DNA from 3 places in the Alkalihalobacillus phoenicis genome. Region 2 is predicted to be linked to each of the others. Evidence: riboswitches for the same ligand, from Rfam matches in the RefSeq annotation. Region 2 holds a riboswitch; each other region holds the start of a gene.
The links. A riboswitch is a leader RNA that binds a small molecule or an ion and turns the genes downstream of it on or off. The one in region 2 is predicted to bind lysine.
Positions count from the first base shown of each region.

Region 1: another riboswitch for lysine. It lies ahead of AA0017_RS00920 (Na+/H+ antiporter NhaC family protein); the one in region 2 lies ahead of lysA (diaminopimelate decarboxylase).
Region 3: another riboswitch for lysine. It lies ahead of AA0017_RS02565 (aspartate kinase); the one in region 2 lies ahead of lysA (diaminopimelate decarboxylase).

Region 1 is NZ_CP154853.1:207,303-212,719, forward strand. It holds gene AA0017_RS00905 (HD-GYP domain-containing protein) at 460-1,566, shown strand; gene AA0017_RS00910 (thymidylate synthase) at 1,591-2,385, shown strand; gene AA0017_RS00915 (dihydrofolate reductase) at 2,382-2,864, shown strand; lysine riboswitch at 2,984-3,160, shown strand; gene AA0017_RS00920 (Na+/H+ antiporter NhaC family protein) at 3,293-4,843, shown strand; gene AA0017_RS00925 (sodium-dependent transporter) at 5,262-5,417, shown strand, end outside.
Region 2 is NZ_CP154853.1:1,418,707-1,424,123, reverse strand. It holds gene AA0017_RS06765 (hypothetical protein) at 1-95, opposite strand, end outside; gene AA0017_RS06760 (IS1182 family transposase) at 688-2,364, shown strand; gene AA0017_RS06755 (peptidylprolyl isomerase) at 2,392-2,826, opposite strand; gene lysA (diaminopimelate decarboxylase) at 2,939-4,258, opposite strand; lysine riboswitch at 4,382-4,560, opposite strand; gene AA0017_RS06745 (spore germination protein) at 4,648-5,417, opposite strand, start outside.
Region 3 is NZ_CP154853.1:570,058-575,474, forward strand. It holds gene AA0017_RS02545 (electron transfer flavoprotein subunit beta/FixA family protein) at 1-274, shown strand, start outside; gene AA0017_RS02550 (electron transfer flavoprotein subunit alpha/FixB family protein) at 286-1,269, shown strand; gene trxA (thioredoxin) at 1,408-1,722, shown strand; gene uvrC (excinuclease ABC subunit UvrC) at 1,867-3,657, shown strand; lysine riboswitch at 3,733-3,920, shown strand; gene AA0017_RS02565 (aspartate kinase) at 4,049-5,284, shown strand; gene AA0017_RS02570 (DUF2507 domain-containing protein) at 5,344-5,417, opposite strand, start outside.

The DNA of each region.
Region 1 (5,417 bases), 1.2 Mb from region 2:
TCTGCGTTAGAAATAGCTGAGTTGGAAAGATCCATATCATCAAGCCTCTCCACGACACTTAGCGGACAAAACCATACGGAGACTCCCGCGGGAATAAACCGGAGCGAGACCCCGCAAGGCTTGCCGAGGAGGCTCGCCAGGTTCCTGCAGGACGCGGAGTATGGTTTTGGTAGCGACCGCCGGAGGGCATATTTTTTTACTGCACAGTTTATCCGTTTTGTGTGATAGTACGTTCTCGCTTTTCAAACGTGTCAAGGGCATTTGTTTAAGAGCTTCCCTTTCGCTCTGCCAACTCGTTGAACGGATTTTCTCGATGCGAAAGTTGCGTTATAAAAAGACAGAATTTGACTTTTTTTTCACAAGATCGTTTCCAATTGTCGAAAACAGGCTTGCACAAGTTTTTTATTCATGGGAAGATAAAAGAAAAAGCTGTTCTACGTATAGAAGAGGGGACGTTCTATGAGACTAATAGCAGTGATGGTGGCGAAACCAGGGCAGCAGTTAGCCAGAGCGATAAAAAATGAGGAAGGTACGATTCTCTTAAATAAAGGTGTATGTTTAACTAGGAAATTAATCCAGCGCCTTAAGAGTATTGGTGTTTCGTTTATTTACATTCGAGATGATCAAATTCAACTTCCTGAGATCGAACAAGTGATTTCTACTGAAACAAGAGAATATACAATTAATCAGCTAAAAAAAGATTTTCTTGATTTAGCCGATGCGTGGAAAAAGAATACGAATCATTTTTCCTCTCTCCAATTAAATCTTGAATTTGAAGACGCTGTTCGATTGTTAATTGGTGATATAAAAAGTAAACCGAATGCTTTAACGTTGCTTCTAAGTGCGACATCACACGATCATTATATCTTTACACATTCATTTAATGTTACGGTTTATTCAATTGGATTAGCCGTAGAGTTAAATTACTCAGAACGTCAATTGTTAGAGGTAGGACTAGGGGCATTATTACATGATATTGGAAAAATGTCGACACCTTTAGAAATATTAGAAAAGCCAGGCAAGCTGACAAAAGAAGAGTTTGAAATTGTAAAAACTCATAGTAAAATAGGCTATGACTTATTAAGGCAAACAAAACATATTCCCCTTCAAGTAGCAAAATGTGCTCACCAACATCATGAACGGTTAAATGGGACAGGTTATCCGCAGGGACTGAAAGAAGATGAGATACACCCTTATGCGAAAATTATTGCGATTGCCGATGTGTTTGATGCTGTCACGACAAATCGAGTGTATCGAAAAAAGCCAATGCTCCCTCATGAGGCATTAGAGCTATTATATTCTGGTGCGTCGACCTTATTTGATTTAAGTTTAGTTACAGCTTTTCGTAAAACGATTGCTGTGTATCCAATCGGTTTAATGGTTACCTTAAGTGATAATCGAAAAGGGGTTGTGTTTCAACAAAATCGTGAAATGAGTACTCATCCGATCATTAAAGTTCTATATGAGGATGGGATAAAACTAGAAGAGCCTTATTTTATTGATTTAATGAAACATCTAAATATCACGATTATTGGAACCGATGCTTTTGAAGAGCAAAGTAGTTAAGTTATATAGTAGGAGATGAGCAAATTGCAACAATATTTATCTTTATGCCAACATGTACTTGAGAACGGAACAGAAAAAAGTGACCGAACAGGCACAGGAACTAAAAGTGTGTTTGGTTATCAAATGCGTTTTAATTTGGCCGATGGGTTTCCGGTAGTAACGACGAAAAAATTACATTTACGCTCCATTATTCATGAGCTGTTATGGTTTTTAAAAGGGGATACAAATATTGCTTATTTAACAGAGAATAAAGTACGAATTTGGAATGAGTGGGCCGATCAAAATGGAGATCTTGGTCCGGTTTACGGAAAACAGTGGCGTTCATGGCAAGGGGCTAATGGCAAAACGATTGATCAAATTAGCGAGTTGATTGAACAAATCAAAACGAACCCGGATTCCCGTCGTCTAATCGTAAATGCTTGGAATGTCGCGGAGATTGATGATATGGCTTTAGCACCTTGTCATTGTTTATTCCAATTTTATGTAAATGATGGTAAGCTTTCTTGTCAATTGTATCAAAGAAGTGCGGATATCTTCTTAGGTGTTCCTTTTAATATTGCTTCCTATGCCCTTTTGACAATGATGATTGCTCAAGTGACTGACTTAGAGCCAGGTGAATTTGTTCATACTTTTGGTGATGCCCATATTTATTCGAATCATTATGAGCAAGTCGAACTACAACTAACGAGAGAGCCACGTAACCTTCCAACAATGAAAATTAATCCAGATGTTAAATCGATTTTTGATTTTACGATTGATGATTTTGAACTTGTCGATTATGAGCCACATCCACATATTAAAGGTGAGGTGTCTGTATGATTTCCTATATTTTTGCGATGGCAGAAGACGGTGTCATAGGAAAAGACAATGATATGCCTTGGCATTTGCCAAATGATCTGCAATATTTTAAAAAGGTGACATCAGGTTCAACGGTTGTTATGGGGAGAAAGACATATGAATCGCTTGGTCGTGCGTTGCCGAAACGTCGCAATATCGTATTAACGACAGACGAAGCGTATCAAGCTCCAGGCTGTGAAGTTGTTCATTCAAAAGAAGCTGTTTTAAAGGCGATTGCGGGAGAAAACGAGACCTTTGTCATTGGTGGAGCAGGACTTTATGATTTGTTCCGTGGAGAGGTTGAGAAAATATATATGACGAAAATTAATGAGTCGTTTGCTGGAGATACATTTTTTCCGAAATGGGAGTGGGAGAATTGGGAGCTCATTTTCCAAAAGGAAGGTTCGGTTGATCCAGAAAATAAATATCCACATACCTTTTTAACCTATCAAAAAAAGTGAGAAGCTGATTTTTATTTATAAAGGAAGCTAGCACTTTTTGACTAAAATAACCATTGATTATAAAGAAATAGTTCGATATAATATGTTACGATAATATAAATAGTATTACCTCATCAACACGGTGAGGTAGAGGCGCGAATACGAATAGTACCCTTTATGAGGATGACAACGTTGAGTAAAGGAGAAAGGCAAGTTCGCCGAAGTTTATAGAAAAAGTCATGTTTCTATATGCTGGGACTGTATTAAATAAATGCAGGACTGTCACGGTTGAAAGACTGTGGAGAACTACTACTGAAGATGGGGATAACCTTGCGATCAAAAGGCATAATGGGTTTCCATTAGGGCCTTTTTTTATTGGGATAATTCTTCTTCAGCACACAAAAAAGATAAGCTCTTTAAAAAGAGAGCGGAGTAGAGGAGGATGTATCTTGGAAGTTGTAGGTACATGGTATTCATTAATACCACCTGTGTTAGCCCTTGTGCTTGTGCTGTTAACAAGGAAGGTATTAATTTCACTTGGAGTTAGTATTGTAGTCGGAGCCTTAATGTTAAATGGCTTTAATCCTATCGACGGTTTGATGCAAGTCGTTGGTATTTTTACCGGAATTTTTTATGTTGATGGTGGCATCAATGATTGGGAATTTTATATTATTTTATTTTTGCTCCTATTAGGAATGATGGCTGCTTTAATTACCAAATCTGGTGGTAGCCTTGCCTTTGCAGAGTGGGCAATGAAACGGATAAAAACCCGTGTCGGTGCTCAATTGTTTACGATCTTTTTAGGTTTTATTATTTTTATCGATGATTATTTTAATAGCTTAACAGTGGGAAATATTAGTCGTCCCATTTCGGATAAGCACCGAGTATCACGTGCGAAGCTAGCTTATTTAGTCGATTCAACAGCGGCACCAATGTGTGTAATTGCTCCTATTTCGAGCTGGGGTGCTTATATTATTTCGATAATTGGTGGAATTTTAACGGCACATGGATTATCACAGTATCAAGCGTTTGAAGCGTTTATGTTAATTATTCCAATGAACTATTATGCCCTCATTGCGATTGCTTTTATGATCGCTGTCGTTTTATTTAAAATTGATTTTGGTCCAATGAGAAGACACGAGGAACTCGCGATAACAACGGGACAATTAACGGATCCAAAATCAGGTGATCTTCCTGGAACAGATGGAGAAGTTGAAAGCCATAGTCACGGGAAAGTTTATGATTTAATTTTACCTATATTCGGTTTAGTTGTAGGTACAGTTACTGCTATGGTATTCACTGGGTACGGAGAGGCACAATCTGCATCTTTAATTGCTATTTTTGGTGAGGCTGATATTGCTGGTTCATTAGTGATTGGTGGAGTGATTGGTCTTGTATTTGCTCTTATTACGAATTTGGTCAAACCTGATAACCCAGACATGTTCCAAACTCTATGGGCTGGGATTAAGTCAATGCTTCCTGCAATTTATATTTTAATTCTTGCTTGGACTGTTATTGAGATCATTAGTGAAATTGGAACAGGTGGATTTTTAGCTGAGTTAGTGGATGGTACTATTCCTCCAATGCTATTACCTGCGATTATCTTCTTAATTGCTGGTTTTACAGCTTTATCGACAGGTACTTCTTGGGGAACTTTTGGTTTACTCTTACCAATTGCTGGTGATATGGCAGCTGCAGTTGATGTGACTTTAATGTTACCAATGCTTGCAGCCGTACTAGCGGGAGCTATTTTCGGTGATCATACCTCACCTATTTCTGATACGACGATTTTGTCATCAGCAGGTGCAGGAAGTCATCATATTGACCATGTTATTACACAGCTTCCCTATGCGATTGTTTCAGCGGTGATTGCCTTTGTAGGCTTTATTATCTTAGGAGTTACAGGAAATATGTGGTTATCATTATTGTTAGTAGTTGTCATTTTTGTAATTACAGTATTTGTAATTAAGCAATTAAATACAAGTTTAAAAAAAGCGTAAATGAAGTAGTCTAAGAAAAACAGGTTAAAATCAGCTGATGAGAAGTTTTGAAACTTTTCATTGGCTGTTTTTAGTTTGTGGGCTCCGGCTTTGGAATCGTGATAGAGAGAAGAGAGGGATGTGGTGGAGCGGATATATGGACGGAGATGGTATATTTTTAAAGAGGAGTAACGCGGTCGACACGAAAAAATCATGCCATTCGGCTAGGGCTTCTTTTGGTAAAAAAAGTTTTTGACAAAATTCGACTCAGTTATTATAATAAGATATTGATTAATCTGAAAATATAAAATAAAATGACATTGAGTTCGTTGCGACAAAAAAGAAAAGCTAGTACTTGATATAATTTTCAGATAATTTTGAAAAGATAGGACTGTATTTTAAAATATCTTTTCGTAAAGAGGGAGAGGAGTTTGAAAAGATGGAAGGTAGAGAACAGTGGGGGACAAGGGCTGGTTTTGTACTAGCGGCAATTGGTTCGGCAGTAGGACTAGGTAATATTTGGAGATTTCCATATGTAGCATATGAAAATGGGGGCGGCGCCTTTTTAATTCCTTATTTGTTTGCACTATTAACA
Region 2 (5,417 bases):
GATATTATTAAAAAAGCTAATGCAATCGCAATCCCCTCAATGAGTTTGTCCGCCTCACTTTTTTCAACTTTTTGTTTCTTATCTGTTTTAACCAATAGATATTCTCCTTTTATATTTTTAATAATTATACAACAAAAAGGACTATAATCCTGCATCTTATTTCAATAACAAAAGAACCGACCAAGGTTTCATACGTGACAGGTCGGCCTCAATCGATTCCCGATGATATAAATTTAACACGTATTTTTCCTAATGACACAAAGGTTCTGTATAATTTTTGTAGAATTTTTTTATAATAATTATATAAGAACTAATCCTAGTTGGTAGGCACATTTTTAAAGGAAATCGCTGAAGTAATTGGAATGGAGTTCGAATGGGCAATTAAACAAACATAAAAAGGGGCTGTCCCAAAAGTCATGAAAATGACCTTTGAGGGTTCAGCCCCTTTTTGAATATTATAAAGTGAGAGGGAAGACACCGCTCCCGAGATGGGTGGCACGCTTTCCGCAGGCGGGCGCTGAACTAACTGTCTACGCCAGTGGATTTCAGCCTGCCCTTTCCTCCTGCAGGAGTCGGCCACCCATCTCGTCCGCTACATTTCATTTTCTAGCAAAAAAAAGCACAAAAAAATCGCTCTTTCCTTTAGAATGGACTTACCACAGCACAAACCAAAGAGGAGCGATTTTTATGTGTAACCAAAAGGCTACTTTCCAAGATTATAACATGAACCAACTCTATCTTCCTATGGATTATTCTGATTTAATTCCTGAAAATCATATGGTTCATGTGGTGAACGATATGGTGAATGGATTAAAGGATGAAATCTTCTTCGAAGCGTATCAAGGAGGTGGGCGTCCTGCCTATCACCCTAAAATGATGACGAAGATTGTCCTATTTGGCTACACCCAAAAATGGTTTTCCTGTCGAGAGATCGCCAGAGCCCTAACGGAGAACCTTCCAATGATGTGGTTAGCTGCGGGGCAAACGCCAGATTTTCGAACGATCAATCGCTTTCGCTCTGAACGTTTAAAGCCTTTGATGGATCGTTTATTTACAGAGTTAACCAAACTATTAATCAAAGAAGGCTATATCGATGGTCAGCACTATTTCTTAGATGGAACCAAAATCGAAGCCAACGCGAATAAATATTCATTCGTTTGGAAAAAGAGTGTTCAAGGCTACGAAGAAAAACTTCAAGCTAAAGTAGAAGATCTATTAGAGGAGATCCACGAACAAATCCAAATCGATACGTCAGTGCTCCGAAAAGAAGATCCTCTTTTTCAAAAACAACGGCTTTCAAGCGAGGCTCTTGAGAGTGTCATTCAAGCACTAGAAGAAGAACTCCAACAAAAAGAATCGAAGTTCGAAGAAATCCAAGATGTAGAGAAGCAAAAAGAGACGAAACAAGAAATACGCTCTCTTAAGAAAGCACATAAAAAAGCCCAGACCGATTATCTTCCACGTCTGCAGAAATATGAAAAGTCCTTTCAGTTATTGGGGCACCGAAATAGTTACTCCAAAATAGATACCGATGCGACCTTTATGCGGATGAAGGACGATCATATGAACAACGGGCAATTGAAGGCGGGGTACAATTGGCAAATCGGGACTCAAAACCAATTTATTCTTTTTTACAGTCTTCACTCGAACCCAACGGATACACGCTGTTTAGTCCCACATGTTGAGGCCTTGAAACAAAGTGGTTTACCCTGGCCGAAACTTCTTGTGGCCGATGCCGGTTATGGAAGTGAGTCGAATTATGTGGCGATGGAAGATGAACCTTTTGAAACGCTCATTCCTTATAACACCTTTCGTCAGGAACAAAAACGTTCGTATTCCAAGAAGATATTTCATCCACACAACTGGAACTATGAAGAAGTCGATGATTTTTATTGGTGTCCGAACCACCGAAAAGTCCTGTTTAAGCGATACAGTCAACGTACGGACCGATATGGCTACATAAGAGACTTCAAGATTTATGAATGTGAATCATGTGAAGGTTGCCCATTTAAATCGGATTGTACAAAAGCCAAAGCCAACCGGCAGGTTCATTACAACCCGGTTTATGAAGAATTACGAGTGAAGCAAAACCGAAAACTAAATAGGGAAGAAGGCCGAGCACTTTACCAAAAAAGAAAAATCGAGGTGGAAAGTGTATTTGGTCATGTCAAACAGAACCTGGGCTTTCGACGATTACACTTACGAGGTAAAGAAAAAGTTCATGTGGAGCTCGGGCTTATCGCCCTCGCTCACAATATTAGGAAGCGAGCGACGATCAGTCGTCGCTCGAAAACCAAACTCTATCCATATTGTCCTAAAAAAAGAATCGAGAAGCTGAAACTTCTCGATTCTTTTTTTATTTAAGGGCTTTTAGGACAGCCCCTTCACATATTACTCTTCCCAAACTTTTACTTCTTGCATCACGTCACCTTGCTTGATGCGGTAAATTGAATCAAGACCTTCGACAACTTGACCGAATACGGTATGTACACCATCTAAATGTGGTTGTGGCTCATGAACGATAAAGAATTGGCTACCACCTGTGTCTTTACCAGCGTGTGCCATTGAAAGAGCACCTGCTACGTGTTTGTGTGGGTTTCCTGCTGTTTCACAATTGATGCTGTAGCCAGGACCGCCAGTCCCATTTCCAGTTGGGCAACCTCCTTGAGCAACAAAACCAGGAATAACACGGTGGAATGTTAACCCATTGTAATATTCCTTATTCGCTAAGTCCTCAAAGTTTTTCACTGTATTTGGTGCTGCTTCTTCATAAAAGTCGATGACGATTTTTTCGCCATTTTCAAACGTAATACTACCTTTTTTCATAATATGTATGCCTCCATTTATTAGATTCACCTTATTGTACACGAATTCATAATGAAAGTGAAATATAAGGAAGCTTTCTTTCTAAAATCATCAAGAGTACTTCCTTATATTGCTATTGTTTTACGACACTTACTAAAGGCTTATCTAATCGGATTAAGTCGGCATAACTTTCGCGCTCAATCACAATAGATGCATCGCCTTCCTCTACAAATACAACGGCAGGACGCGGAATTCGGTTATAGTTATTTGCCATGGAGTAACCGTATGCCCCTGTACAGAATACGGCTAAAATATCTTCATGATTCGCTTTTGGTAATGGCAAATCCCAAATGAGCATATCACCACTCTCACAGCATTTACCGGCGATTGAGTACACCTCTTCAGTTTGCTCAGCTGCTCGATTTGCAAGCACGGCCTCATATTTTGCTTGATATAAGGCTGGTCTTAAGTTATCACTCATCCCCCCATCAACAGATAAATAATGGCGAATTGAAGGGAGTTCTTTAGAAGAACCGATTGAATAAAGCGTTGTACCCGCATCTCCAACTAAGGAACGACCTGGCTCAATCCAAATTTCTGGAAGATCAATATTGTACTCCGTCGATTTTTCTTTGACAACACGGATCATCTCTTTAATATAATTACCAACTGGAAGTGGAGCATCTTCTTCCGTGTAACGGATTCCAAAGCCACCACCAAGATTTAAAACTTGCGGAACATATTGATAATTTTCACGCCATTGATGAATATATTGATAAATCTTTTCAACCGCCATCACAAAACCAGTTGTTTCAAAGATTTGCGAGCCAATATGACTATGGATGCCTAATAATTCAATTTTTTCTGCCTTTAAAGCACGTTCAATTGCTTCACCTGCTTGACCGCTTTCTAAATCAAATCCGAACTTAGAATCTTCTTGACCTGTTGAAATATAATCATGTGTATGAGCCTCAACCCCTGGTGTAATCCGTAACAAAATATTCATCTTTGTTTCTTTCTCTAAACAAATCCGACTTAATTGTTCAAGCTCATAAAAGTTATCAACGACAATACAACCAATTTTTGCTTCAACCGCCATTTCTAATTCACTTAAACTTTTGTTGTTACCATGAAAATGAATGCGCCCCATTGGAACATTGGCCTGGATTGCTGTATATAATTCCCCGCCTGAAACAACATCAAGGCTTAAGCCTAGTTCTGAAGCTAATTGAAACATCGCTAAACAGCTAAAAGCTTTACTAGCGTATGCTACTTGATAAGGTACACCCTCATCTATAAAAGCATCTTGAAATTGTTTAGCACGTTGTTTGATTAAGGCAGTGTCATAAACAAATAAAGGTGTCCCATATTGTTTAGCTAGTTGGACCGTATCAACCCCACCAATTTCTAAATGACCAAATTCATTAATTCGACTCGTTCCATGTGTATACATTTATCTCTCTCCTTTATACGCTCATCATCTCTTTTGTGGAGAACACCCATCATTGTTAAGCCTACTAAAAAAAGGAAAAACAGCTAGTTGTTACACTAGCTGTTTGCTGACGTAACCTCATTCAAAAAGAATAGTTCTCCACTGATCAAAATCAGTGACAGTCCGTTATTTATTCAATAACGACCCAGCTTTATAAATGGTGGTGCATTTATAAGCTTCGGCAAGTTGACCTTTCTACTTAAGTCAGTGCTATCCACTAGCTCTTTAAGTATACTCATTCGCCTTGCACCTCTACCCCACTTTCACATGAGGTTCATGAAATTGTTGCTATAACTTTACCATAATCATACGTTTGTCGCAACTAGATCATTCACCAATTATCAATCATTTTATTCTTTTTTCACATCCTGCTTGATTGGATCTTGTGGGCTTACAATACTCGGTCTCCATCGCATCGAAGGAACATTGGCACGAATAACGAGCTGCCATAATGCTGGGGGATCAAATGGAATAAATGGCCAAAAGTACGGCTTATTTAAAGGCTTAATCGCTGTCAAGCAAAGAATTAGAATAAGCGTTCCAATCACAAAGCCCGGTACTTTAAAAAAGCCGACCGCAAGCACGAGTAAAATCCTGACAATTCGAAGAGCCACTCCTAATTCATGACTAGGGGTTGCGAACATTCCAATCGCCCCTAAGGCAACATACAAAATAACCTCTGTTGTAAAATAGCCGACTTCAATCGCCATTTCCCCGATCAATAATGCAGCTACCAACCCTAATGCCGTCGCTAAAGGAGATGGCGTATGGACAGCAGCCATCCTCAGGAGCTCAATCCCAAATTCAGCAAATAGAATTTGCAGGAGAATCGGAATATTATTTGTTTCCTCAGGACCAATAAAATCTAAACCAGGCGGTAAAAGAGTCGGGTTAATGACAAGCAATAACCAAAACGGAATAATAAATAATGAGGCAAATATCCCAAGTGTTCTCGTCCACCTTAAAAAAGTACCTACAGCTGGTGCTTGTCGATATTCTTCTGCATGCTGAATATGGTGGAAAAACGTTGTCGGTGTAATAATAACGCTTGGTGATGTATCGACCATGATCAACACATGGCCCTCAAGTAAGTGAGTCGCAGCGACATCTGGCCTTTCCG
Region 3 (5,417 bases), 850 kb from region 2:
GAGCGAATTACCGATTTTAGTCACGGCTCAACAAGGGTTGAATGAACCAAGATACCCTACCTTACCGGGCATTATGAAAGCAAAAAAGAAAATGATTGAGGAAATTACACTCGATGATTTGTTATTAGATATAGAAGTGGTGGAAGCAAGAACGAAAACACATCTCCAATATACACCAACACCAAAGGAAAAAGGAAAGGTATTGAAAGGGGAAACGAAAGACCAGGTTAGCCAGTTAGTGAAACTGTTAGGTAATTTGGTGAAGCAGGTTTAGGGGGGCTTTGTATGGTCAATAAGCCATTAGTTCTTGTAGAGGTAAGAAATGGGGCGATACGTGAAGTGAGTTTTGAGGCTTTAGCGGTTGCTAATCAATTAATGAAGGAAGGTGGAGAAGTCATTGCTGCCCTTTTAGGTTCTAATGTAAGCGATTTATCAAAAGAGCTATTTGCATATGGTGCCACGAAGGTTGTCCATGTTTCTCATCCTCATTTGAAGGAATATACGACTGATGCGTATCGCCAAGCCTTGTTACAAATTATTGCCGAAGAAAAACCATGTACGGTCATTATGGGGCATACTGCACTTGGAAAGGATTTGTCACCGCGCGTTGCGATGAAACTCGGTGCTGGACTTATATCTGATATTACCTCGTTTGAACAGCACGAACAAGAAACCTTATTTATACGACCGATTTATTCTGGAAAAGCGTTTGAAAAAAAGAGTGTCTCCACGATGCCTTCCTTTTTAACTATTCGACCAAATAATTTTAAAAAACGACATCAACCATTGAAGAAAAATAGGTGTACGAACATTGTTGATTTAAAAGTGGATATAAAAGAACTCCGAACCGTTGTGAAAGAGGCGGCACAAAAGATGAGCGGACAAGTAGATTTAAGTGCAGCGAAAATTGTCGTTGCGGGCGGAAGAGGGGTAAAAAGTGCAGAAGGCTTTGCCCCTTTAAAAGAACTCGCTACCCTTTTAGGAGGGGCAGTCGGAGCTTCTCGTGCCGCTTGTGATGCTGGTTATTGCGATTATGGGTTACAAATTGGTCAAACAGGAAAGGTCGTGACACCAACGATATATTTTGCCGTTGGAATTTCTGGAGCGATTCAACATTTAGCTGGCATGTCACAGTCTAAAACAATCGTTGCCATCAATAAAGACCCTGATGCCCCCATTTTTGAAATAGCTGATTATGGAATCGTTGGAGATTTGTTTGAAGTCGTGCCTTTATTAACAAAAGCATTTAAAGAGATATTAACCCGGTAGCTTACGTAAAAGGTAACATGATTTGTGGATAGAAAGGTTAAAATAAAAAAGTAAGCATCTCATTCGCCACACGCTAATTGTTAGTGTTATAATCATCATGTAAAAAGAATTTGTTTTGAATGAAGGAGGCTATATAAAATGGCTATTGTTAATGTAACGGATCAAACGTTTGCAAATGAAACGAGTGATGGTGTCGTTTTAGTGGATTTCTGGGCACCTTGGTGTGGACCTTGTAAAATGATTGCACCAGTACTTGAAGAATTAGATGCTGAAATTGGCGATACAGCAAAAATTGTGAAATTAGATGTAGATGAAAACCAACAAACAGCTGGTAAATACAGCGTCATGAGCATCCCAACTTTACTTGTATTTAAAAACGGTGAAGTGGTTGACCAAACAGTTGGTTTCCAACCTAAAGAAGCTCTAGCAGAATTAATCAACAAGCACCTATAATTAAAAGGTGTTGTTAGCCCCGCATTTTTTGATGTGGGGCTTTTTGCTATTTTTAAGTTCAATTGCCCCTTTCTCAAATCAAAGCAAATCCTTGAAATACATGGTAAACTTAAAGGAATAGTCATTAGAAAGTGGGAGAAGGATATGAGCCAATTAAAAGAGAAGCTAGCAATTTTACCTGATCAGCCTGGCTGTTATCTGATGAAAGACGAGCAAGGCACGATCATTTATGTTGGTAAAGCAAAAGTGCTCAAAAATCGAGTTCGATCTTATTTTACTGGTTCGCATGATGGGAAAACACAGCGGCTTGTTAGTGAGATTACTGATTTTGAATATATCGTGACCTCATCAAATATTGAGGCCCTGATTTTAGAATTAAACTTAATTAAAAAGCATGATCCTAAATACAACGTTATGCTAAAGGATGATAAATCTTATCCCTATTTAAAAATTACAAATGAGGAGCATCCCCGTCTTATTACGACGAGGCAGGTCAAAAAGGATGGGGGGAAATATTTTGGTCCTTATCCTAATGCAGGAGCTGCTAATGAAACAAAAAAAATGCTTGATCGTTTGTACCCGTTGAGAAAATGTCGGACGCTACCTGATAAAGTCTGCCTTTATTTTCATATTGGTCAGTGTTTGGCACCTTGTGTATACGATGTACCAAAAGAAACAAACCAAGAGCTCGTCCAAAATATTACAAAATTTCTTCGCTCTGGTCATGATGAAGTGAAACAACAAATTACTGAAAAAATGATGCAGGCTTCAGAGGAATTAAATTTTGAACGGGCGAAGGAGTTACGGGATACGCTTGCTTATATGGAAACCGTAATGGAGAAACAAAAAATGACGATCAATGACCGCGTTGATCGCGATGTGTTTGGCTTTTCCTATGATAAAGGTTGGATGTGTGTTCAAGTTTTCTTCGTACGTCAAGGGAAGTTGATTGAGCGAGATGTCTCGATTTTTCCATTTTATAAAGACGCACAAGAGGATATTCTGACATTCATTGCTCAGTTTTATAGCAAAAAAGAGCATATTAAACCAAAGGAAATTCTTGTCCCCGATATTATTGATGCAGAGCTTTTAGAGACTTTTTTAGAAGTGAGAGTGAGTGTACCGAAAAAAGGAAAAAAGAAAGACTTGCTTGAATTAGCGAGTGAAAATGCAAGAGTTTCTTTAAAAGACAAGTTTGCTTTAATTGAGCGTGATGAGGAACGTACAGTCAAAGCGGTGGAGCGTTTAGGACAAGCGTTACAAATTAAACCGCCCTATCGAATTGAAGCCTTTGATAACTCAAATATTCAAGGAACCGATCCTGTTTCAGCTATGATCTCATTTATTGATGGGAAACCGAGTCGGAAAGATTATCGTAAATATAAAATTAAGACCGTTGTTGGGCCAGATGATTATGCCTCCATGCGTGAAGTGGTGAGGAGAAGGTATTTACGCTTGCTACGTGAAAAGCTTCCGTTTCCGGATTTGATTGTTATTGATGGAGGGCGAGGTCATATTGCAGCCGCTCAAGATGTATTGGAAAATGAACTTAATTTGAATATTCCTGTATGTGGGCTTGCGAAGGATGAAAAGCATCGTACGTCCCAATTGTTAATCGGCGATCCTCCGACAATTGTGCCATTAAAAAGAGACAGTCATGAATTTTACCTTTTACAACGTATTCAAGATGAGGTTCACCGTTTTGCTTTAAGTTTTCATCGGCAAACGCGTTCAAAATCATTTTTCCAATCAGTGCTAGATGATATTCCTGGGGTTGGTGAGAAACGAAAAAATAAACTTTTAAAACATTTTGGGTCCCTAAAGAAAATGAAAGAAGCAACAGTGGAGGAGTTAGCGTTAGGTGGAATTCCACAAGTTGTCGCAGAAAGTATTTATCAAGCTTTACATGAAAAAGAAGATTCAAAAGAAAGCTAAATTTTTACCTTGCTAAAGCAATAGAAATTTGCTAAAATTTTAACTAATTAAATAAGCCATACTTCTTTATTAAGGAGTGATGGTAGAGGCGCGAAAACCAATAGTAGAGTTTCAGAGGATAATGAGGTCTGAGGAAGGAACTTAAAAGGGGAATTCGCCGAAGTGTAAAAGGAACTCATTTTCTTTTATGCTGGACTTATGCTTAAGAGACATAAGGCTGTCACATAACTACACCCAAGGTTATGTGGAGAACTATCTCACGTGGATAAAGGGAGCAGTGTGGTACGGCTATGTATGACAAGCAACGTGAAGGTATTTTCCTTTAGGTTGCTTTTTTTATTGTCCGTCCAACAAAGCCTTTTTCGTGTGAAAAGAGAGAGGATGAATGAATTTGGCAAGAATCGTACAAAAATATGGAGGCACATCCGTTGGAACCGTAGAGAGAATTCAACATGTTGCCAAAAGAATTGAGCAAGTCCAAAGAAAAGGGGAAGAACTTGTTGTCGTTGTATCGGCAATGGGAAAATCAACCGATCAACTTTTACAATTAGCAAATGAGTTAACAGATAATCCAAGCAAACGAGAAATGGATATGTTGTTATCGACAGGGGAGCAAGTAACGATCTCCTTGTTGACGATGGCGTTACAGCAAAGAGGGATAGAGGCAACATCGTTTACTGGATGGCAAGCTGGAATTCAAACAGATAGCCATCATGGAAATGCTCAAATTGCTCATATTGACACAGCGAGAATGGAAACCGAATTAAGGCTAGGGAAAGTGGTCATTGTGGCTGGCTTCCAAGGCTTCACCCAAGATGCTCAGATTACAACCCTTGGGAGAGGTGGCTCGGATACGACCGCTGTGGCCCTAGCTGCTGCATTAGAGGCTGAACGATGTGAAATTTATACGGATGTAACAGGGGTTTATACAACGGATCCACGTTATGTGAAGACGGCTCGGAAGCTTCATTCGATTTCTTATGATGAAATGTTGGAAATGGCTCAACTTGGGGCGGGAGTTTTACATCCAAGAGCGGTTGAATTTGCAAAAAATTATGATGTTCCTTTAATGGTAGCTTCAAGTATGGTGGAAGAAGAAGGAACTTTGATTGAGGAGGAAGTATCGGTGGAAAAAGGATTGATTGTTAGAGGGATTGCGTTTGAAAATGATGTAACCAAAGTAACGGTAGCGGGGTTACCGAATGAAATGAATACATTAGCTAAGCTATTTAGCACGTTATCAAAACATTTTATTAATGTTGATATTATTGTTCAAAATGAAACGGATGCCGAGCATGTGACGATTTCCTTTACGGTCACTCAATCCACATTAAAAGATACTTTAGTCGCGTTAGAAAAGGCTCAAAATGAATTAAAGTATGAGAATGTTCAGTATGAAACAGGATTGGCGAAAGTTTCGATTGTCGGCTCAGGTATGGTATCTAATCCTGGAGTAGCCGCTCAAATGTTTGATGTGTTAGCAGAAGAAGGAATTGCTATAAAAATGGTAAGTACGTCAGAAATCAAAGTATCAACCGTTGTTTCAGAAGATGATATGGTTCTAGCTGTTGAAGTATTACATGAAGCATTTAAATTAGCAGAAGAATTAGTTGAGCCGGCTATATAAAAAAGAATGACCACTGAATGAGAACGTTCGTCCTCACAGTGGTCTGTTTTGTAATAACATTAATCGAGCTCGCTGCGATCGTATTTATCAGAATGGATTTGGAAGGTCACTTGTTTTCGTTTCTTTTCATATG